2 regions of the Salinibacterium sp. VpJ6 genome follow, and region 2 is predicted to be linked to the other one. Evidence: riboswitches for the same ligand, from Rfam matches in the RefSeq annotation. Region 2 holds a riboswitch; the other holds the start of a gene.
The links. A riboswitch is a leader RNA that binds a small molecule or an ion and turns the genes downstream of it on or off. The one in region 2 is predicted to bind glycine.
Positions count from the first base shown of each region.

Region 1: it holds a riboswitch for glycine, as region 2 does, so the genes downstream of both, ACWTV1_RS10810 (L-serine ammonia-lyase) here and gcvT (glycine cleavage system aminomethyltransferase GcvT) in region 2, are expected to answer to the same signal.

Region 1 is NZ_JBSOQL010000003.1:2-11,260, reverse strand. It holds gene ACWTV1_RS10845 (sigma-70 family RNA polymerase sigma factor) at 1-14, opposite strand, end outside; gene aroA (3-phosphoshikimate 1-carboxyvinyltransferase) at 124-1,530, shown strand; gene rsgA (ribosome small subunit-dependent GTPase A) at 1,533-2,594, shown strand; gene ACWTV1_RS10830 (inositol monophosphatase family protein) at 2,597-3,388, shown strand; gene ACWTV1_RS10825 (septum formation family protein) at 3,484-3,984, shown strand; gene ACWTV1_RS10820 (bifunctional alpha/beta hydrolase/OsmC family protein) at 4,130-5,470, shown strand; gene ACWTV1_RS10815 (siderophore-interacting protein) at 5,635-6,462, shown strand; glycine riboswitch at 6,595-6,690, shown strand; gene ACWTV1_RS10810 (L-serine ammonia-lyase) at 6,838-8,286, shown strand; gene ACWTV1_RS10805 (pyrimidine reductase family protein) at 8,299-9,042, opposite strand; gene folP (dihydropteroate synthase) at 9,046-9,951, opposite strand; gene ACWTV1_RS10795 (SCO4848 family membrane protein) at 10,192-10,407, opposite strand; gene ACWTV1_RS10790 (IMPACT family protein) at 10,506-11,183, shown strand.
Region 2 is NZ_JBSOQL010000002.1:196,077-207,335, forward strand. It holds gene ACWTV1_RS09990 (VWA domain-containing protein) at 1-864, shown strand, start outside; gene ctlX (citrulline utilization hydrolase CtlX) at 958-1,950, opposite strand; gene ocd (ornithine cyclodeaminase) at 1,957-2,988, opposite strand; gene ACWTV1_RS10005 (Lrp/AsnC family transcriptional regulator) at 3,120-3,551, shown strand; glycine riboswitch at 3,606-3,727, shown strand; glycine riboswitch at 3,729-3,832, shown strand; gene gcvT (glycine cleavage system aminomethyltransferase GcvT) at 3,868-5,025, shown strand; gene gcvH (glycine cleavage system protein GcvH) at 5,028-5,399, shown strand; gene gcvP (aminomethyl-transferring glycine dehydrogenase) at 5,399-8,323, shown strand; gene ACWTV1_RS10025 (VWA domain-containing protein) at 8,580-10,334, shown strand; gene ACWTV1_RS10030 (VOC family protein) at 10,363-10,602, opposite strand; gene ACWTV1_RS10035 (GyrI-like domain-containing protein) at 10,635-11,126, opposite strand; gene ACWTV1_RS10040 (CPBP family intramembrane glutamic endopeptidase) at 11,201-11,259, opposite strand, start outside.

The DNA.
Region 1 (11,259 bases), on a different contig from region 2:
CTGTCGGTAGTCATTAGCGACAATTCTAGTTCGCTGATCACTACATCCTGCTGAGTACTCAGTACTGCTGTCATACGGGCGCCTCCTCCGTGGGGTCTAAAACGCCGATACTCTTAGTAACTGATGTTCGTATCTAAGTATTCCAACCCAGAGTTCAGCCCGTATGACGACGAGACGGTGCCAGACACCACGGTGCCCGGAAACTGGCCGGCGCCGACCGTCACTCACGCACTCTCGGCATCGCTGAGTTTGCCGGGCAGTAAGAGCCTCACGAACCGCGAATTGATCTTGGCGGCGCTCTCTGATGGCCCCTCGCGCCTGCACTCTCCGCTGCACTCCCGCGACAGCGCCCTGATGATCCAGGCCTTGCGCGCGCTCGGTGTCGGAATCACGGAGATCCCGACCGGCAATGCTTTCGGCCCCGACCTGCAGGTCACCCCCGGTGAACTCGAGGGCGGAACATCCATCGACTGCGGCCTCGCGGGCACCGTCATGCGCTTCCTTCCCCCCGTTGCCGCTCTCGCACTCGGCCCTGTCGCGTTCGATGGTGACGAAGCAGCTCTCCGTCGCCCGATGCGCACCACGATTGACTCGTTGCGCGCTTTGGGCGTCAATGTTTCCGACGACGGCCGCGGCACCCTTCCTTTCAGCCTGTACGGCATGGGAAAGGTAGCCGGTGGCGAAGTCAGCATCGATGCTTCCGCATCCAGCCAGTTTGTCTCTGGGCTCTTACTCGCAGCGGCTCGCTTTGAGAGTGGCTTGACGCTGCGTCACACCGGCGAAAAACTACCGAGCATGCCGCACATCGAGATGACGATTGAGTGCCTCGCTGCGCGCGGCGTTGTTGTCGAAAGCCCCGAGCCTGGCGTGTGGGTTGTTCCCGCTGGACCGATCCGCGCCATCGATGTCGTTCTCGAACCTGACCTCTCTAACGCTGCTCCCTTCTTGGCTGCCGCTGTCGTCGCGGGCGGAACAGTCACGATTGAGGGCTGGCCCGATACCACCACGCAGGTGGGCGCCGATCTTGAGCAATTGCTTCCGCTGTTCGGCGCAACCGCCATTCGCAAGGATGGCGCGCTCACGATCGACGGAGGCGCGGGAGTCGTTGGCGGTCAGCGCTACCCGGGAATCGAGCTCGACCTTTCCACGGGCGGCGAACTCGCTCCCGCGATCGTCGCTCTTGCAGCGCTGGCGTCCTCCGCCAGCACAATCACCGGCATCGGCCACCTGCGCGGACACGAAACCGACCGTCTTGCTGCTCTGCGCACCGAGATCAACGCACTCGGCGGATCCGTCACCGAACTCGACGATGGGCTTCACATCGAGCCCGCCGATCTGCACGGCGGCATCTGGCACAGTTACGAAGATCACCGGATGTCGACAGCCGGCGCCATCATTGGCCTTGCCATCGAGGGCATCGAAATCGAGGGCATCGAGTCAACCGCTAAGACGCTCCCCCAGTTCCCCGAGCTGTGGCGCACGCTGGTCGGCGACGCACCCCTCACCACCGACACCCTCGGGCTGCTCTAACGATGAGTTGGCTCACAGGTGACGACGATGATGACGACCGCGCCTACAGCGAATACGACGAGAGTTCGGTGCGCATGCGCCCGAACCCCAAAGCCAACAAGCCACGCAGCAAAATTCGCCCGCAGCATTCGGATGCCATCGAAGGGCGCGTCTTCAGCGTCGACCGCGGCCGCTACGGCGTCTGGGTTGCCGAAGGAACCCCCGAAGAACGCCAGATCATTGCCGCCCGCGCTCGTGAGCTAGGCCGCAACCAGCACGGCAAGGTTTCTGTTGTCACGGGCGACTGGGTTGATCTCGTCGGCGACACGAGCGGCACCGAAGGAACCCTCTCGCGCATTGTGCGCATTCGCGAACGCACCACACTGTTGCGCCGAAGCGCCGACGACACGGATGCCGTCGAACGCATCATTGTCGCTAACGCCGACCAGATGCTCATTGTTGTTGCCGCAGCAGACCCGGAGCCGCGACCGCGACTCGTCGACCGCTATCTTGTTGCTGCGTACGACGCTGGAATCGATCCGATTCTCTGCATCACTAAAACTGACTTGCAAAATCCGGCGCCGTTTTTGGAGAACTTTGCCGGTCTCGACTTGAAGGTCATCGCGAGCCGCTCTGATGAGGTTCCCCTCGACGAGTTGCGCGCTGCTCTCGAAGGCCACACGACGGTGGCCGTTGGGCACTCGGGCGTGGGCAAGTCCACGCTCGTCAATGCCCTGGTACCGGATGCCAATCGTGCGGTGGGACGCGTCAACTCGGTTACCGGTCGTGGGCGCCACACCTCATCGTCAACGATGTCGTACCGCGTCGGCTCTGGCTGGGTCGTTGATACCCCGGGTGTACGTTCGTTCGGGCTCGGGCACATCGACCCGAGCAAGATTCTTTCTTCATTCACTGATCTCGCCGAACTCGCTGAAGACTGCCCCCGCGGCTGCACGCACCTGCCGGATGCTCCCGACTGCGCCATCTCCGAGGCTGTCGCTTCCGGCGCTCTTGGCGAGGTCGGCCGGCTACGTCTTGACTCGTTCCAACGGCTCATCACGACGCTCGGTTCCGCTAGCGTGTAACTGTGACCGAATACACTCTCGCCGACGATCTTTCTCTGGCCCTCGCTCTCGCAGGCGATGCCGACCTCATCTCCCTCGACCGCTTCACCGCGCTCGATCTTGAGGTCACGACGAAGCCTGACCGCACTCCGGTAACGGATGCCGACAAGGCTGTCGAGCGCAGCATCCGTGCCGGCATTGCTGCTGCACGCCCGGGCGATTCGATTCTCGGCGAAGAGTACGGCGAGGCCGGTGACTCGAACCGTCAGTGGATCATCGACCCGATCGACGGCACCTCGAACTTTTTGCGCGGAGTACCGATCTGGGGCACCCTGATTTCGCTCGTGATCGACGGCGTTCCGCAAGTGGGTGTCGTGAGCTCGCCGGCTCTCGGCAAGCGCTGGTGGGCCGCAACCGGGCACGGGGCGTTCGCGCAGGCCCGCGATGGCGAGGCCGAGCAGATTTTCGTCAGCAAGGTTGCTGCGCTGGATGCCGCATCCATCAGCTACAACAGCCTGTCGGGGTGGGATGGCGCAGGTCGCTTGGATGCCGCTATTGCGCTCACGCGCGCCACGTGGCGTTCGCGTGCCATCGGCGATATGTGGGCGTATATGTTGCTCGCTGAGGGCGCGCTAGATCTCGTGGGCGAATTCGATTTGCAGCCCTACGACATGGCGGCGCTCATCCCTATCGTGCAGGAGGCCGGCGGACGTTTCACCTCGATTGACGGCGAAGAAGGCCCCTGGCACGGCAGTGCGCTCGCCACCAACGGCATTCTTCATAACGATTCGTTGAACTTTCTTCGATCTCACTAGAAGTTCACCCTCTTTCGTTACCTGTGGAAAGCCTGTGTTAAGTAGGCTTATGCAGTACGAAGCGCGACACATTCACACGAAAGAGACCTACTTCTATGTCGACAGAGACAATCTGGCGCCGCACGATCGCCATTGCCGCGGTAGCCGCCGCCGCCGTGGCCCTGAGCGGATGCAGCATCCTCGATCAGGTCACCAACGGAATCAGTGACGCCGTTGACTCCGGCCCGGGCACCACGCAAGACATTTTCAGCCTCGTTATTGGTGACTGCGAAGTCGGCAACCAAGACGGTGGAGAGGTCTCCAGCACGAAGACCATCGACTGCGCTGAGCCGCACGACGCTGAAGTGTACGCCGCTTCGTACCTCGCCGATGGCGATTTCCCCGGTGACAGCGTCATCGAAGAGCAGGCCACTAACGACTGCTACGCCGAGTTCAGCACCTTCATGGGTGTCGAGTACGACGACTCCGTGTACGACTTCTCCTGGTACTACCCCACCGAGGGCAGCTGGTCTGAGGGCGACCGCGAGATCCTGTGCCTCATTTACGACCCCTCCGGCGACCAGATCACCGGATCGCTCGCAGGCTCCGGACTGTAACTAGCCACACTCCAACGGCCGGCGAAGACATGCTCTTCGCCGGCCGTTGTGCGGTTAAGGGAAGAAACCGCGCCCCCGGCGACGTTGCACTCTGCAACTCCCTGCGAGACGCTGGGAGCAGTAAAGAACAAGGCGGTAGCGAACGATGAAGATTGAATTTCCCGGCTCCAACGGCACAATGCTTGCCGCCCGTCTCGACCTTCCCGAGGGAACGCCCTCGGCGTATGCGCTCTTTGCGCACTGCTTCACCTGCTCCAAAGACTCTTTCGCTGCGTCTCGCATCTCTCGCGCACTCGGCGATTACGGCATCGCCGTACTACGTTTCGACTTCACTGGACTGGGCGGATCCGACGGAGACTTCTCCAACACCAACTTCAGTTCGAACATTGACGACGTCGTTGCCGCCACCGAGTATCTCCGTGACAACTACCGCGCGCCGACCATCCTCATCGGTCACTCTCTCGGAGGTGCCGCTGTGTTGGCGGCCGCTCACCGCGTGCCCTCAGTCCGCGCCGTAGCAACTCTCGGCAGCCCGAGCGACCCCGCTCACATCAGCAACCTCTTCTCCCACGCCAGCGCCGAGATTGTGGCCGAGGGAGAAGCAACGGTTCAATTGGGCGGCCGCCCTTTCCGCATCCGCAAGCAACTGCTCGACGACATCGCTTCTCAGCCGCAAAGCGAACGCCTACGGGACTTGGATGCCGCGTTGCTGGTGCTGCATTCCCCGATTGACCAGACGGTGGGCGTCGATAACGCTCGCGAAATTTTCGATGCGGCACGGCATCCGAAGTCCTTCGTCGCCTTGGATGGCGCCGACCACCTACTGAGCGACCGGGATGACGCTGCCTTCGCTGCGAGCATGATTGCCGCGTGGGCCGCCCGCTACGCTTTCGATCGCGCCGATGCTACTGCCGCACCTCACGCCGCGCCCTCGAACTCGACTGCGGCTTCTACCGCAGCGGCGCCTGCGACTGCGTCTGCAACTGCGTCAGCGCCTGCATCGGCAACTACGTCAGCGTCTGTGGTCAACCCGAGCGCCACAGTGACAGTCGACGGCAGTGCGGTCATCGTCACCGAGAGCGGCCCCGCGCGCTACGAACAGCGCGTGTTTGCTTCCGGTCACGAGATCATTTCCGACGAACCCGCACCGCTTAGCGAAAACCACGGCCCGGCCCCGTACGACTTCATTTTGGCGGGCCTCGGCAGCTGCACCTCGATCACGATTCGTATGTACGCCGATCGCAAAAAGATGCCTCTCAAGGGCGTCAGCGTACGGCTCACGCGCGAACGGATCAAAGCCGCCGACTGCGACCACTGCACGTCGACCGAGGGAATGGTCGAGCACTTTACGCGCGAACTCACCTTCGACGGTGATCTCACCGACGAGCAACGCGATTCGCTCCTCGTCATCGCCGATAAGTGCCCCGTGCACCGCTCGCTCGAGGGCGAAATCTCGATCAGCACGACGCTGGCCGCCCAGAGCTAGAACGCCGCAACGGCTCGTAGCCTCAGGGCTAAGAACCTCAGCGCGTGGACGCTTCAAGGCAATTCGAAGCAACTCTCCCTAGCCCTCACCAGCCCGGCGAGCTACAGTAGTTAGGTAACCCTAACTTCTTAGCGAAATGAGCCGGCGCCTCGCGCCCACAATCTATGACTTTTGAACGCGAATCCGTCAAGCACCCTCTCGCCGCACGCCGTCTTTCGGTGAGCGCCGTGAACTACCCCGCCCCGTCGATCGCTCGCATCACGCTCAGCGGAGACGAACTCGAGGGGTTTATCAGCAGCGGCCCCACCGATCACGTCAAGGCGTTCTTCCCCGACCCCGCTACCGGTGTTTTGACGGCACCCACCATGACTGAAGAGGGTCTCAAGCGCGTCGGCGAGGGTAAGGTCTTCTCCCGCGACTACACCCCGCTCGGCTTCCGCAGCCACGACGGGCACCACGAACTCGACATCGATTTCGTCGTCCACGGTGACGAAGGTCCCGCCTCCGCCTGGGCCGGAAAGGCAAAAGTCGGCGACGAGATCGTCATTGCTGGACCGCGCGGCTCGAAGCTTCTCCCGCAGGGGGCAACGCACGTCATCCTGATCGCCGACGAAACCGCGCTTCCGGCTGCATCGCGCTGGATCGAAATGTTGCCCACCTCGGTGCGCATCACCGCGCTGTTCGACGTGGCCGACGAGAGCGTCGAGAGTTACTTCAGCGAGGAGCTCAAAGCCCGTATGGACGCCCAGTGGTTCTACCGTCGCGATGGCCTCGGACAGCTGGAAGCTGCGCTGCGTGCCCTCGGTGAGATTGGCGAATCCACCTTCGTGTTCCTCGCCGGCGAAGCGACAACCTTGGTGCCGCTGCGCCGCTACCTTCGGCGCGAGCTGGGGCTCCCCAAACAGCAGGTAACAGCCGACGGCTACTGGCGTCGCGGTGTCACGGATGCCGATCACCACGCTCCCATCGACCCGAGCGACCCCGAAGACTAACGAACACAGCGGGCACGCGCGAGCACGGCTCTCCGTCGGCCGCGCGTGCTCGACTGAGCACCTGTTTCAGTGCACATTTCCGGCCGCCAAATCGGCCCCGAGTGTATGCTGAGGGCACAAGTGAACAGCCGTCATTCCGCCGCGGGAGAGTCCTTCCGATCGATGGTTGGCGCCGTAGGAGCAAACCCTCTCCGGGAATCTCTCAGGCCCCAGTACCGCAGTGGATAGGCAACTCTGAAAAGTAGTCGGCCCTGCCCGACTCGCCGACGGGGCAACGCGACGCCACAAGCGTGCGGAAACTCTCAGGCCCAATACAGAGCGGAGAGGACTCAACGACGCCCGTACGACGCTGTGCGGTGAAGAAATGGAGTCACCGTGGCCATTCGCAATCTGACCCCCACCACCGAAGTACCCACTCCTTCTCTCGAAGAAGTGCCGCTCAGCAGCTTCGACCTCTTCACGGTCGGCATCGGCCCTTCGAGTTCTCACACCGTTGGCCCTATGCGCGCTGCGGCGTCCTTCGCCGCTGATCTTGCCGAGCACGGGATGCTCGACTCTGTCGCCACAGTGAATGTGCGCCTCTATGGTTCCCTCGCCGCAACCGGTGCAGGCCATGGCACGATGAGCGCTGTGCTGATCGGTTTGGAGGGCAAACTCCCCGACCGAGTTCTTCCCACCGAGATGGAAGAGATTCTCGCGAGGATCGAAGAGACCGGAACTCTCAGTCTGGCCGGCAGTCGCGAAGTGCCGTTCCGCGAGGCCGAGATTGCCCTGCACCCGCTGACTGTGCTCGACGGGCATCCGAACGGTATGCGTTTTGCCGCATTCTCGGATGCCGGCGAGCCCGTTCTCGAAGCAACTTACTTTTCCATCGGCGGTGGCTTCATCTATCGCGAGGGAGACAACCGCGATGGCAGCAACGGTCTCGATCACGTTGCGGATCCCTTGCCTTTCCGCACGGCGGCGCAGCTGCTCGCGCACTGCCGTTCCGAGGGCCTTTCGTTCAGTGGCGTGATGTTGCGCAACGAGCTTGCCCGCCGCTCTGAGGCGGAGGTTCGCGCCGGCCTGCTTCACATCCGCGACGTCATGGACGAGTGCAAGAACAACAGCCTCGAGCGAACCGGCAACTTGCCGGGCACACTCAATGTGCGCCGCCGCGCTCCTGATTGGCACGCGCGACTGCGCACCGAAGACCCCGATCGCGACCCGGCTTTCTGGCAAGAGTGGGTCAACCTCGTTGCCCTCGCGGTCAACGAAGAGAACGCATCTGGTGGCCGCGTGGTCACCGCCCCCACTAATGGCGCTGCTGGCATCATCCCCGCCGTGCTGTTCTACGCGACGCATTACGCTCCCGGCATGAAAGACGCCGATCAAGCGATGAAGGATGACGCTACCGTGCGCTTCTTGCTGGCCAGCGCCGCTGTGGGCGTGCTCTACAAGCGCATGGCCTCCATCTCGGGCGCAGAGGTCGGATGCCAGGGAGAGGTCGGCTCAGCCTCCTCTATGGCGGCTGCGGGTTTGGCCGAGATTTTGGGCGGCACGCCCGAGCAGGTCGAGAACGCTGCGGAGATCGCGATGGAACACAACCTCGGACTCACGTGTGATCCCATCGGCGGCCTAGTGCAGATTCCCTGCATCGAACGCAACGCCATTGCTGCGGCCAAGGCCATTAACGCCGCCAAGATGGCGCTGTGGGGCGACGGCACCCACCGGGTCTCGCTCGACGAGGTCATCATCACGATGGCCGAGACCGGCAAGGATATGAGCTCGCGCTACAAAGAGACGTCGATGGGTGGCCTCGCCGTCAACGTCGTCGAGTGTTAGGAGCCAGCGCGATTACGGGCGCGTGTAGCGCAGCAGCAGCGTCCCATCGGGAGCGCTTAGCGCGTGGGCCAGCATCATGTCTTGCGGGGTCGCATCGGCGGCGTCGACAATGCGGCGCGCAGAACCGCCCTCGAGGCGTGGACTCACCGTAAGGCACAGCTCGTCGACAACCCCTTGAGCGATCATCGTCGCAAACAGTGTCGGCCCGCCCTCGCTGTGCAGTTGAGGATACCCGCGCTCCGTCAGCACGTGCTTCAACTCCACCGTGTCGACTTGCGACTCCCCCGCAACGATGACGTCCGCGACTTCTTCGATACGTTTGCGTTGCTCAGCGGAGGCTTTCTCGGTGGTGATCACGAACGGCCGTGTGGCGTACGACTCGAGGTCTTTTGGCTCCAGCCGCAGTGATGCGGTGACAATCGCGAAGGGCGGCTGCGCGCTGAGTCCATTTGCGGTTCGCCAGGACACCGACTCCTCGTCGAGGGCGAGATTGCGGTAGCCCTCGTGACGCACGGTGCCCGCTCCCACGACGATGACATCCGCGAGTCTGCGTAACAGCGGAAACACGCGACCGTCCGCCGGTGTTCCGAGACCTCCCGAAACGCCCTCGTGAGTAGCGGCCCCGTCGATGCTCGACACGAAGTTAGCGCGCAACCACGGCTTCGCTCGATCAGCCACGGCGTAGCTCGCGAGCAGTTGCTCGTCGGTCAGTGCAGTTCCTGCAGTCAGGGAGTGGATGTCGGATGCAGCGGCCACGGTCTATCTTTCGTTGGCGTCGGACATGTTGTGCTTCAGCACCGCCGGCTCGCGGAGCCCAAGAATCGCTTCAGCCATTCGTACGGCATCCACCGTCTCGGCCACTTCGTGCACGCGCACGACGCGGGCGCCGTTCAGGACGCAAGCCACTGCGGCCGCGAGTGAGCCTTCGAGACGCTGGCGCTTCGGCTTTTCGAGCACTTCACCGATAAAGTCTTTGTTCGATAGGGCGACGAGCGTGGGCAGACCCAGGTCGGTGATCACATCGAGGCGACGCGTGAGCTCAAGGCTATGCAGCGTGTTCTTGTTGAGGTCATGCCCGGGATCAACAAAGAGACGGTCATCCGGAACCCCCGCGTCCATAGCCCGCTCGACTCGGCTCTGGAGAAAGTCCCGTACCTCAATAGCGACATCGTCATACTGCGGACGAGCGAACTGGGTTCGTGGCTGGGCCCGCGAATGCACCAGGATTAGCGACGCCTCGCTGTCGGCGACAACGCGGGCAAGATCGGGATCGCTGAGCCCCGTGGTGTCGTTGATCACCGTGGCTCCGGCGGCGATGCTGCGCCGTGCAACTTCTGAGTGGAAGGTGTCCACAGAGATAATGACGTCGGATTCTGCTCGTAGCGCCTCGACAACTGGCACCACGCGGTCGCACTCCTCTTCGACGCTGAGCGGTTCCCCCGGAGCGAACGGCACACCCCCGATGTCGATCCAGTCAGCGCCATCGCGTACCGCTCGCAGCGACGCTGCCACGGCATCTTCGAGCGCATAGTTTGCGCGGGCGTCGTAGAAGGAATCGGGCGTGCGGTTGACGATCGCCATCACCGCCACGCGCTGCGAAAAATCGAAGGTTCGATCACCGATGGTGCGGCGGGGGTTCCGCAGCGAAGGGAGCACAAAACTCATACTCCCTATACTGGGCGACGATACTGACAACTCCACCCACATACCCGGGTTAACGCCGAGAACTTCCACGGAACGTCACGAACGCGGCGCCGACTACAGAGCTGCCCACTTGGTGGAACCACGATCACGATACCTCCACGCGAACGTGCTCCGCGACTATCTCCTCAACGCCCTTGACCGCTTACAGCCGGCAGTGTCGCCACGGATGCGAGCAAAACCCGCTCCGACGACAACGCTGCGTTAGCTGCTGAGCAGCAAAATACCCGCGAACACGGATGCCGCTGCGATCGCCATCGCAATCCCTAGCAGTACCGCATGCACCCGATAAAACGCCGTCGGCTTGCCAGCGGAATCGCGAGCTCGCGGGTCGCCGCTCACACGCTTGAGGAAGCGGGGCCAGGCGACGACATTGAACAGTGCGCTGACGAATAGAACGATTACGGCAAACAACTCCATGGTTCTCAAGCCTACGCCCGACGCAGAGCACCCAGCACCCAGCACATGTGACCCGTCAAGCGCCAAGAGCCAAGAGCCAAGCATCAGACACTGTCCCCATGAGCCACAATGGGTGGATGCTCGAATACACGCTTCGCGGAGGCCACGGCGCCACGGCTGAAGCCGAGCTCGAAGTAAAGCGCTCCCGCTTTCTCTGCACCGTGATGCGAGTCGAGAGCGAGGAGGATGCCCGCGACGTCATTGAACTCGCGCGCAAGGCTCACTGGGATGCCCGCCACCACTGCTCCGCGTTCGTACTCGGCTCAGCAACAGAGCCCTCGCAAGTGAGACGCTCCAATGATGATGGCGAACCTTCCGGCACTGCAGGGCGACCCATCCTTGATGTGCTCAATGGCCGCAAGCTCATCGATTGCGTCGCCGTGGTCTCCCGCTATTTCGGAGGGACCCTTCTGGGCACCGGTGGCCTGATTCGTGCTTACTCAGATACCGCGGCACTAGCCATCGATGGAGCTCGAGCCCAGCACCGCCTCGTGGTCCGCGAACGACGTGAGCTATTTCGCTTAGCCTTGTCCCACGCAGATGCCGGACGCGTAGAAGCCGAGTTGCGCCAGCACGGAGTGACAGTTCTCGGCACGGACTACGCGGCGCAGGCGGTTCTCACGCTAGCAACGGACGCTCCGGGCGCAGTTGATCTCGCTGCCCGCGTTGCCGGCGTCACGGCCGGCGCTGGCACTCTCGAGCCCGCGGGCGCCGAGTGGGTGGATGTAGCGCCGTAGGCCCTGCCGATGCGCTAGCTATCGGCACTTCGGGTGGTTGTCGACAATGGTTGGTTAACGCAAGAAAGCCACACCC
Region 2 (11,259 bases):
ACGGAAGAAGAGCGCACCGAACTGGCGGATGCCGAAACCGCACGCCTGTCGCTGCTCGAAGAGTTTGCAGACCTCATTCGTGGCTCTTCGCAGGTGCTTAACGCCGAGGGCTTCCGTGACAATGCGGGCGGGGGAGAGATCCTTGCTTCCGGTGTTATCGCGGCTCCGGTCGAGACTCAGAGTGTCGGAGACACCGACGAACTCGTGGGCATTCTGCGCAACTGGAACGCTCTCAACCTGCGTTCGCGCATCCTCACCGTCGTTGATGTTTCTGGCTCGATGCTTGAGCGAGCCTGGGATGGTCAGCGTCGTATCGAGATGTTCCAGAACTCGGCTGAAGACGCGTTCAGCACTCTCTCTGAGGATGACGAACTCGGCATGTGGCTGTTCTCTAAGGAGCGCGTTGGCGCCGAGGACTGGGAAGACGTCGCGGGCATCCGTTCAATGAATGACCCCGAGCATGTCAAGAACCTGCAGGCGATCATCGACTCGCTCCCTTCGCGCATCAACGGCTACACGGGTCTCAACGACTCGGTGCTCGCCGCGGTGACTCACGTTCGCGAGGACTACAACCCCGACAAGGTCAACTCAGTGATGCTCATCACTGATGGTCGTAACGAAGACGACAACGGTATCTCTCTTGAGAAGCTGCTTGACGAGCTCACGGCCATGGTCGAGGCCAACCGTGACGAGCCCGTGCCCGTGGTGCTCGTCGGAATCGGCCCCGACACCGACGTGGAAGCGATGCGCAAGATCGCCCAAGCGACCGGTGGAACGGCCTACCAAGCAAACAACCCCACCGAGCTCAGCAATGTGATGCTCGAGGCGTTGTCCCAGCGCGACTGCCGCCCGAACTGCAGTTAGCGAAACGCCCAGCACCTGAGTCGTCACCGGTGGCGACTCAGGGCGCTGCGGTCTGCTCTCATGGCGGCGGGACCCGCCTGTAGAGCAGACCGGTCAGGCGCCTGCTGTCGGAGCTGTTTCGGCAGAATCGGCAGCAGGAACGCCTGCGGCAACATCCGCCGCCATGCGTGAGCGACGATCCAAGTGGATGCCCGCCACCATGCACCGAACAGAGCCACCAGCCAACTCGATCGTGGGAATGTCGAGCGGCACAATCTCGCAGCTCGCCTCGATGACCGAGCGCTGGGCGAGCGTCAGGCTCTTCAGCGCACGGCTCGACAGAGCGAGAATGCGACCGTTAGCGCCCTTGAGCTCGAGCGCGTTGCCGGCGAAGTTCGCAATCTGATTCGCCGTGAGATCGATGAGAGTGCGTCCCGGGGCCGTAAGTCGTTCAGCCATCTCCATGCGGCGGTCGCCCGACGCGATGAGGTCGAGCCCGATCATGGCGAAATCCGTGGCGATGCACATCATGACGTTGGTGTGATAAATCGGCACCCCGTGGCTATCGCGCGCTTCGAACATCATCGGCTCGTAGCCGAACGATGCACAGAATCGCTCAAGCGCGAGCGGGTTCGCGCGGTGTGACTCAGCCGCATAGGCAACGCGGTTGGTGTGGTCAATGACCATCGCCCCCGTGCCCTCGAGGTAGATGCCGTCGTGCTCCAGTCCGGAGTAGTCGACGACATCCTGCACTCGAAAGTCATGCTTCAGCATCTCGATCACGTCGGGGCGACGCTCCGTGCGACGGTTCGGCGCATACATCGGGTACACCGCTACGCGGCCGCCACTGTGAGTCGAAAACCAGTTATTCGGGAACACGCTGTCGGGGCGTGAGCTCTCCGTGTCCTCAAAGACGTGGATGTTCACGCCCGCGTTGCGCAGAGTCTCGGCCACCTGGGTGGACTCGTCGTACGCAGCGCGAGCAATCTCATCCGGTGTTCGCGTGGGGTCGGTGGACTGAAATGCGTTGTCTCCCGCGGTCTGGCTGTTCGGGGTGAACAGGTGCGGGCGAATCAGTACTGCGGCCGAAGGCGCCTGAACGCTCATTGACGGTTACGCGGTGAGCGCGGGAGCGCGCGAGACGAGCGAGAACAGGTCCTTGGGGTCAGCCGGGTCTGCGATTAGATCGAGGTCCGTTGCGTATTCGGTGCCGCGGACAGCGTCGAAAACGTAGCGCAGGGCGGAGAAGTCTTCGATCGCGAAACCGACCGAGTCGAAGAGCGTGACCTCGTCATTCACGGTGCGGCCTGCCGCCGTGCCCGCGAGAACTTCCCACAGTTCGGTGATGGGGGAGTCGGCTTCGAGCTGCTGGATTTCGCCTTCGATGCGAGTCTGTTCGGGGAACTCCACGAACACCGTCGCGTTGCGCACGATTGCCGCTTCGAGTTCGGTCTTGCCGGGGCAGTCGCCGCCGATGGCGTTGAGGTGCATGCCGGGTTCGATCATGTCGGCGGTGAGGATCGTCGCGTTCTTCTTGTCTGCGGTGCAGGTGGTGACGATGTCAGCGCCGGCCGCAGCATCCGCCGCAGACGTCGCGCGCACGATGTCAAAGCCGAGCGGCTCAACGTTGCGAATGAACTTGTCGAGGGCGGCGGGGTCGGTGTCCCACACGCGCAGGCTCGTAATGCCGAGCCCGGCACGGAAGCCGAGCGCCTGGAACTCAGACTGTGTACCCGTGCCGATGAGGGCGAGAACGTTGGAGTCGGGGCGGGCGAGGGCGCGGGCGGCCAAGACGGAGGTGGCCGAGGTGCGCAGCGCCGTGAGCAGTGTCATCTCAGAGAGGAAGGTGGGGTAGCCGTTGTCGACGCGGGCAAGCATGCCGAGCGCGGTAACGGTCTGGAAGCCGAGCGCGGGGTTCGACGGGTGGCCATTCACGTATTTGAAGGCGTACGTTTCGCCGTCGCTCGTGGGCATGAGCTCGATAACACCCTCGGTGGAGTGGGCGGCAACGCGCGGACTCTTGTCGAACTGCGGCCACTTGGCGTAATCCTGCTCGAGATAGCTGACGATGCCCATAATGATCGGCTCGATGCCGGTATCGGCGATCCAGCGGCGCATGTTCGGGACGTCTACGTAGTGAACCATGTCCACTCCTTTCGTTGCAGTATTGCTAGTCCCCACGTTACGAATGCCCACTATGTAGCTACAACTCGCAGTCAACGCTATTTTCGGCTAATAAATGCGCACAATGCTCTGCGAAAATATACACTTTGCATATGTCTGATCTCGATGACCTCGATCGCCGCCTCCTTGCCGCCCTTCGTGCCGATGCGCGCGAGTCCGTAGCGAGTCTGTCGCGTCGCCTCAACGTCACGCGCGCGACCGTCACGAGCCGTATCGATCGCCTTGTGAGCAATGGCACTGTGCTCGGGTTTTCCGTACGAATTCGGGAAGATCGCGACCCCTCCTTCATCCGTGCAATCGCATTTGTCGAGGTGGAAGGGCGATCCACGGATGCCGTCATCAGCCAGTTGCGTGGCCTTCCTGAGATCCACGAGCTTCACACCACCAACGGCGCCTGGGACCTGGTGGCAGACATCCGTACCGACAGCCTCAGCAACTTCGACCGCGTGCTCGCCCGCATGCGCAATGTCGAAGGCGTGGTGAACAGCGAGACGAGTTTGCTGCTGAGCTCGGCGCTCTTGTAGCGCGCGCATCCGCCCCGCATTGCTATGCTGAGCTAACAACTGAACATCGGGCCGCAACACGATGCGGGAGAGCCGGGCACCCCGCGTTCGTCAACAGAAGTTGGCAGGCGCGAGACCGGCACCGAAGGAGCAAGCCTCCCCGCCAATCTCTCAGGTTCACGTACCGCACCGCACTGGCCACTCTGGAAAGAGAACCTCGCATCACCCTGAGGTTCCGCCGACGGTGAAAGCTCACTAGATTCTTTAGTGTGTGAAGCTCTCAGGCTCATCACAGAGGGGGAGTTCTATTCACTAGCCCACGCGCCAGGAGAACTCCGTGTCCGATGAATCACCCTCGTCAGCGTCACCCGCTGACTCTTCGCCTGCCTCGGTGAAGTATTCGCCGCTGCACAGCATCCACGAACAACTGGGTGCCGCTTTCACCGACTTTGCCGGTTGGATGATGCCGGTACGGTACAGCTCCGACCTCGCCGAGCACCATGCCGTGCGCACCGCTGCGGGAATCTTCGACATATCGCACATGGCCGAGATTCACGTTCGCGGCGCTGACGCCGGCGCGTACCTCGACTTCGCTCTGGCAGGAAAGCTCTCGGGCATCGCCCTCGCGCAGGCCAAGTACAGCCTGCTGCTCAATGAGGCCGGCGGCATCATCGATGACCTCGTCACCTACCGCCTCACCGACGATCACTTCTTGGTCGTGGCTAATGCCGGTAACCGTTTTGCCGCAGCGACGGCGCTCGCCGAACGCGCCGAAGGCTTCGACGTTGCCGTTACCGACGAGAGCGACGACTACGCGCTCATCGCCGTTCAGGGCCCCGTTTCCCGCGCCATCCTCGAAGCGACTGCCGGGCTCAGCGACTTCGCAACGCCGCTCGACGAACTCAAGTACTACCGCGAAACCGCGGCAACCTTCAACGGCACCGACCTCATCATCGGTCGCACCGGCTACACGGGCGAAGACGGTTTCGAACTGTACATTCACGTGGATGCCGCCGCCGCCCTCTGGGCAGCGCTCACGGTTGCCGGCGAACCGCTCGGTCTCGTACCCGCGGGTCTCGCGTGCCGCGACACTCTTCGCCTTGAGGCGGGCATGCCGCTCTACGGTCACGAGCTCGGCCTCACGACCTTCCCGGTGCAGGCCGGTCTTGGCCGCGTCGTCGCGCTCAGCAAGGAGGGCGACTTTGTGGGCCGCACTGCAATCGAAGCGGGCCCGGATGCCGGTGCCCGCGTGCTCGTCGGCCTTGCGGCTGAAGGTCGTCGCGCCGGTCGCGCTGACTACCTGCTCTTCCACGGTGACAAAGAAGTCGGAGTCATCACCTCGGGCGCGCTTTCGCCGACCCTGGGCCACCCGATCGCTATGGCTTACGTCGACCCCGACGTGAGTGAGGTCGGCACCGAGCTTCACATTGATGTGCGGGGCAGTCGCATTGCTGCATCCGTTGTTTCCCTACCCTTTTACAAGAGAGAGGCCTGATCATGGCTGAGAAGAGCGAACTGCAGTACACCGCCGAGCACGAGTGGGTGCTGGTTGACGGAAACGTCGCGACCGTGGGAATCACCGATTTCGCCGCGGGCAAGCTCGGCGACATCGTCTTCGTTGACCTTCCCAAGGTGGGCGACACCGTCGCCGAGGGCAAGATTGTCGGCGAGATTGAGTCGACCAAGTCCGTGGGCGAACTCTTCGCTCCCGTTGCCGGAACCGTCGTTGAGTCCAACGATGCCGTTGCCGACAGCCCCGAACTCGTCAACAGCGACCCCTTCGGTGAAGGCTGGCTCGTGAAGATCGAATTCTCCGAACTCCCGTCGATGCTCAGCCTCGACGAGTACACCGCACTGACAGGCGAATAATGCCCAACCCTTTCATCAGTGGCACATTCGCCGACCGTCACATCGGTACGGATGACGCCGCCCAGGCCAGCATGCTCGCTGCGGTCGGCTACGACAGCCTCGAAGCGCTCGTGGATGCCGCGGTTCCGCCGGCTATCCACCAGACTCCCGTGGAGAATTCCACGATTCCGGCTCCCGCTTCAGAGCGTGAAGCGCTTGCCGAACTGCGCGCTCTCGCGGGCGCGAACAAGGTTCGTCGCAGCATGATCGGTCTCGGTTACTACGACACCATCACCCCCGCGGTTATCAAGCGCAACGTGCTCGAAAACCCGAGCTGGTACACGGCGTACACGCCGTACCAGCCGGAGATCTCGCAGGGTCGCCTTGAGGCGCTCATCAACTTCCAGACGATGGTGGCCGACCTTGCGGGTATGACCACGACGAACGCGTCGATGCTCGATGAGGGCACCGCGGCCGTTGAGGGCATGCTCCTTGCGCGCCGCGCAGCTCGCGTCGAGTCGCCCGTCTTCATCGTGGATGCCGACACTCTTCCGCAGACCAAGGCTCTGCTGGCGAACCGCGCGGAGGCTCTCGGGATTGAGCTTGTCGAGCTCGACCTGGCCACGTTGGGGGCGAACCCTGAGTTGCCGGAGTGCTTCGGTGCGCTCATCCAGTACCCGGGTGCAACCGGTCGCGTGTGGGATTCCAGCGAGGTTATTGCTGCGGTCAAGGCACATGGCGGACTCGCCGTTGTCGCCGCCGACCTGCTTGCCCTCACAATTCTCAAGTCTCCGGGCGAGCTCGGCGCAGACGTTGCCGTGGGCACCACGCAGCGCTTCGGAGTTCCGATGGGCTTCGGCGGACCGCACGCCGGCTACATGTCGGTGCGCAAGGGTCTCGAACGCCAGTTGCCTGGTCGTCTCGTTGGTGTATCTCAGGATGCCGCTGGCGACCCCGCCTATCGTCTGTCGCTGCAGGCGCGCGAGCAGCACATCCGCCGCGAGAAGGCGACCTCCAACATCTGTACCGCGCAGGTGCTGTTGGCTGTCATGGCATCCATGTACGCCGTGTATCACGGACCGCAGGGGCTCAAGCGGATCGCCCAGCGCATCCACCACGACACTGCTAAATTCGCTGCGCGCTTGACCGCTGCCGGCTTTGCGGTCGAGAACGAGACCTTCTTCGACACCCTGTCGGTGACGAAAAAGGGTCAGGCTCAGGCGATTGCGGCTAAGGCGCTCGAGAGCGACATCCTGCTTTATGTAGTGGATGCTGACACCGTGCGTTTGAGCTTCGACGAAGTATCGACGCAGCCCTATGGTGGAATGCTCGCCGCGCAAGAGAACGATCTCGCCGAGGCCTTTGGGCTTGAGGGTGACTACACGACGCCGCTTGACGACTCCAGCATTCCGGAGGCGCTCAACCGCACGAGTGAGTACCTCACGCACCCGGTCTTCAACACGCACCGCTCGGAGACGAGCATGATGCGGTACCTCAAGTACCTCGCCGACAAGGACTATGCGCTCGACCGCGGCATGATCCCGCTGGGCTCGTGCACGATGAAGTTGAACGCAGCGACCGAGATGGAAGCGGTGAGCTGGCCGGAATTTGCGGGCATCCACCCGTTCGCTCCTGCCGAAGACGTTGCAGGTTACCTCGTCATGATTTCGCACCTCGAATCGTGGCTCACGGAGGTCACCGGATACGACACCGCGTCGTTGCAGCCGAATGCTGGCAGCCAGGGCGAACTTGCCGGGCTGCTCGCTATTCGCAGCTACCACCGCGCCCATGGCAACCCGGAACGCACTATCTGCCTCATCCCGTCGAGCGCGCACGGCACGAACGCTGCCAGCGCCATGCTCGCCGGAATGCGCGTTGTTGTGGTTGCCTGTGACGATCTCGGCAACGTTGACCTCGATGACTTGCGCGCCAAAATCGCCGAGCACGCGAGCGAAATCGCTGCGCTGATGATCACCTACCCATCGACCCACGGTGTCTACGAGCACGAAGTGCGTGAAATCACGCAGGCTGTGCACGATGCGGGCGGTCAGGTCTACGTTGACGGGGCTAACCTCAACGCCCTGCTCGGTTACGCGCGGTTCGGTGACTTTGGCGGCGACGTCAGCCACCTCAACCTGCACAAGACCTTCTGCATCCCTCACGGTGGTGGCGGCCCCGGTGTTGGTCCGGTTGTGGCGAAAGCGCACTTGGCTAAGTTCTTGCCCGGGCATCCCATGGCTCAGAGCCAGCACCATCCCGCATTCGACATGCAGACCGGTGCTGCCGGCCCGTATGTTCACGCCGGGGGAGCGGTCAGTGCTGCACCGTACGGAAGCCCGAGCATTCTGCCCATCACCTGGGCGTACGTGCGCATGATGGGATCGGCCGGCCTCAAGGCAGCAACCGGTGCCGCTGTGCTCTCGGCCAACTACATCGCGGTGCGACTGCGCGAGCACTTCCCGGTGCTCTACGCGGGAGACAACGGTCTGGTGGCTCACGAGTGCATCCTCGACCTGCGTCCGCTCAAGGAGGCGACCGGCATCGACAACAACGATGTCGCCAAGCGCCTTATCGACTACGGTTTCCACGCGCCCACGATGTCGTTCCCGGTCTCGGGCACACTCATGGTCGAGCCCACGGAGAGCGAAGACTTGGCTGAACTTGATCGCTTCATCGACGCGATGATTGCTATCAAGGAAGAGGCGGATGCCGTGGCCGCCGGAACGTGGCCTGCTGACGACAACCCGCTCATCAATGCTCCGCACACGGCGCATTCGGTGATCGCGGGTGACTGGGATCACTCCTACTCGCGGGAGCAAGCGGTGTACCCGTTGTCGACGCTCGTTTCAGGCAAGTACTGGCCACCGGTTCGCCGCGTAGACAACGCGTATGGCGACCGCAACTTGGTCTGCTCGTGCCCGCCTATTGAAGCTTTTGCTCAGTAACGCAGGATGTCGAGCCCGCTAGTTTTTTAGCGGAAAACGGCGCGTGCGGAGTCGATCCAGTTCGACTCTGCACGCGCCATTTCTCTGTCCCCCGAAAGTGGGACACCAGTGTTCCACTGAGTTCTATGTTGGATTGCTCAACTTTTCACTCGTGTGGCTGGATATAGTTGTGCCAGTTGTTGTAATGTGCGTTTGGTGTGTGGCGAGTGGTCGACCCGACGACCCCAAATCGCTACTGCACCGACTGGAGACCTTCGTGACGACTCGACGGCATCGACACCGTAAGTCCTTCTGGCAACGGTGGAAGAAGCGGTGGTGGCTTGTGCCCATTGCCCTCGTTTCAATCGCATCGCTTGCCCTCGCCGGCATCCAATTCGGCACCATTGGTTGGATCACGAATGCGGTCACGCCACTCGCTGGGGGCTGTTCCGACATCCGCCCCGTCGTTATTGCCGCCGACCCGTCGATTGCTCCTACCCTTACCGCGGTCGCCGCAGACTTCGATGAAGCCGACGGCAACTGCACCAAGACCGAGGTGCGTTCGTTGCTTTCGGCCGACACCGCAGCTCTCTTTGCCTCGGGTGCCTCAGGAGATGTCGATGCCTGGGTTCCTGATTCCGCCGCTTGGCTTGACCGCGTAGAATCGATGGCTTCCTCGCTCGGCCGCACCGCGCCGCAGCTAGAAATCACTGACTACGTCGCCAGCACTCCTGTGGTTCTTGCGACCACTGCGTCGCAAGTATCTAAGCTCGGTGACGAACCGCTCTCGTGGTCGTCGCTGCTCTCCGGCTCAGTGTCGACGCTGTTGCCCGACCCTGAAGCGTCGACCGCAAGCCTCGCCGGTCTGGCTCAAATTCAATCGGTGTCGTCGACGGAAGACCCGCGTCAGTTTGCTGGCGCGATGATCGCGATCGGTAAGACGATTCCGCAGTCGACAGAAGAGGCCTTTACGCTCGCCTCGGAGGCAACGCTTCCGACTGTTGTGATTACTACCGAGCGCGAGGTGGTTGCTTACAACACGTCAACGCCGTCCTCGCCTGTGATTGCGATCTACCCGTCTGACGGAACGGTCGAACTGACCTATCCGTTTGTCGAAGTCGGCGGCAGTGGCAGCGAGACCGATGCTGACGCAACGGGCACCAGCAGCACCGGTGCCGCAGCAGCAACCGCAAGCGAGAACACCGCGGCCGATGCCCCGAGTTCGGTGCTGGCAGCGCTTGCCGCCGCTACCCGTTCGTCGGGCGAGGTGCTCGCCGGTGAAGGCTTCCGCGATGCCGATGGCGGTGGAGCCTTGCGCGTCGCCGGCGTTCCCGAGACCGCAACAGAAGCGAAGCCTACGGCGGATGCCGCCGTGCAGATCGAGATACTGCGGTCATGGAGTGTGCTCACGCTTCGCTCGCGCCTCCTCGTCGTGATCGACGTGTCGGGATCGATGCTCGAGCCCGCCAACAATGGCTTGCGCCGTATCGATGTGTTCCAGCTCGCTGCGAGCGAGGCGTTGTCGAAGTTCTCGGGTGAAGCCGAGCTCGGCGTCTGGGCTTTCTCGCAAAACCGCGTGGGGACCCAAGACTGGGAAGACCTTTCGCCCATCGCTCCGCTCTCTGACCCGGCTCACGTCGCTCAGATCAACGGTGTCGTGGCGTCATTGCCCGATCGGATTTATGGCTACACCGGCCTCTACGACACGATTTTGGCCGCGGTAAAGCGCGTCAAGGAAGACTACGACCCGTCGAAGATCAACTCGGTGCTCCTGATCACCGATGGCTATAACGAAGACGACAACGGTATTAGCCTCAACGCGCTCTTGAAGAACCTGAAGGCTCTCGAAGATCCGACGCAGCCCGTTCCTGTCATCCTCATCGGGTTCGGTCCTGACACCGACCTCAAGTCAATGACGGAGATTGCCCAGTCGACAGGTGGGGCTGCCTACTCGGCAACCGTTCCCGAAGACCTGGGCAAGGTGCTCGTGGATGCTCTGAGTCAACGTTCCTGCCGCCCGAACTGCACTTAGTGCTGGCGGCTGGTGGGGGAGAGCGGCGTCACCGCGTTTCGTTGTCGTCGCTGATGCCGACCATCCAGGTCACGGAGTAGCGGTCGACGACAATGCCGAAAAGGCCGCCCCACTCGGCGGTCTCTAGCGGCATGATGGCGGTGCCGCCGTCGCACAGCTTCTGCCAGAAGCCTTTCATTTCGGCTTTCTCGCTGAGATAGCCCCCGATGGAAATCGACATCGATCCGCCGGGCGTGTACTCCATCGACTTTGGGGTGTCCGACAGCATGAGGGTAATGCCGGCGGGGGAGCGCGGGCGAGTCAGTCCGCGCGGCGTTCCGTGCTGGCGAGCACGATGGGAAATTCAAGTCTGGTGAGCAGTTCGTCTGGCGCAACCTCTTCGGGGCTGTTGAGGTAAATCTCACGGGGCGGTCCAGCGTAGGTGTGGCCGTTCGCTGAGAACCACTCAAAGATGGCGTCGTACGAGCCCTTAAGCCCGCTGTAAGCGCCGTGGTGGGTGAGGGTGGCCACCGTGCCGCCTGGCAGTTCGTGAGACCGTAGAACAGGATGCTCGGTGAAAGCCTCGGCGATACCAACGCACACTTCGCAATTCCATGGTCGATCAGGATGCATCTCGTCGGTGTAAACAGCCATCACGGGCCCTGAAATCTGCATCGCCGCCTTCCCCGTCTCGCTCTGGAGGGCGCCAATCGCTTCGCTCATGTCCTGCGGCAGGCTTGCGAACGTGGTGGAGAAGTCCACACCGGCTACGAGCTTCGATGCGACCGTTTCGACTGTGATTTCCGGAGCCATGCGACACACTTTAAGCCTGGCGCACGGCCGAAGGTAGGGGGTGTGGAAACTCCCCGCTCACGGTTTCCGCCGTTCTAGTTGCTCTCGCCGCTCACGCCAAACACGGCAGGAAACGCGCCCACTGCCCACCCAT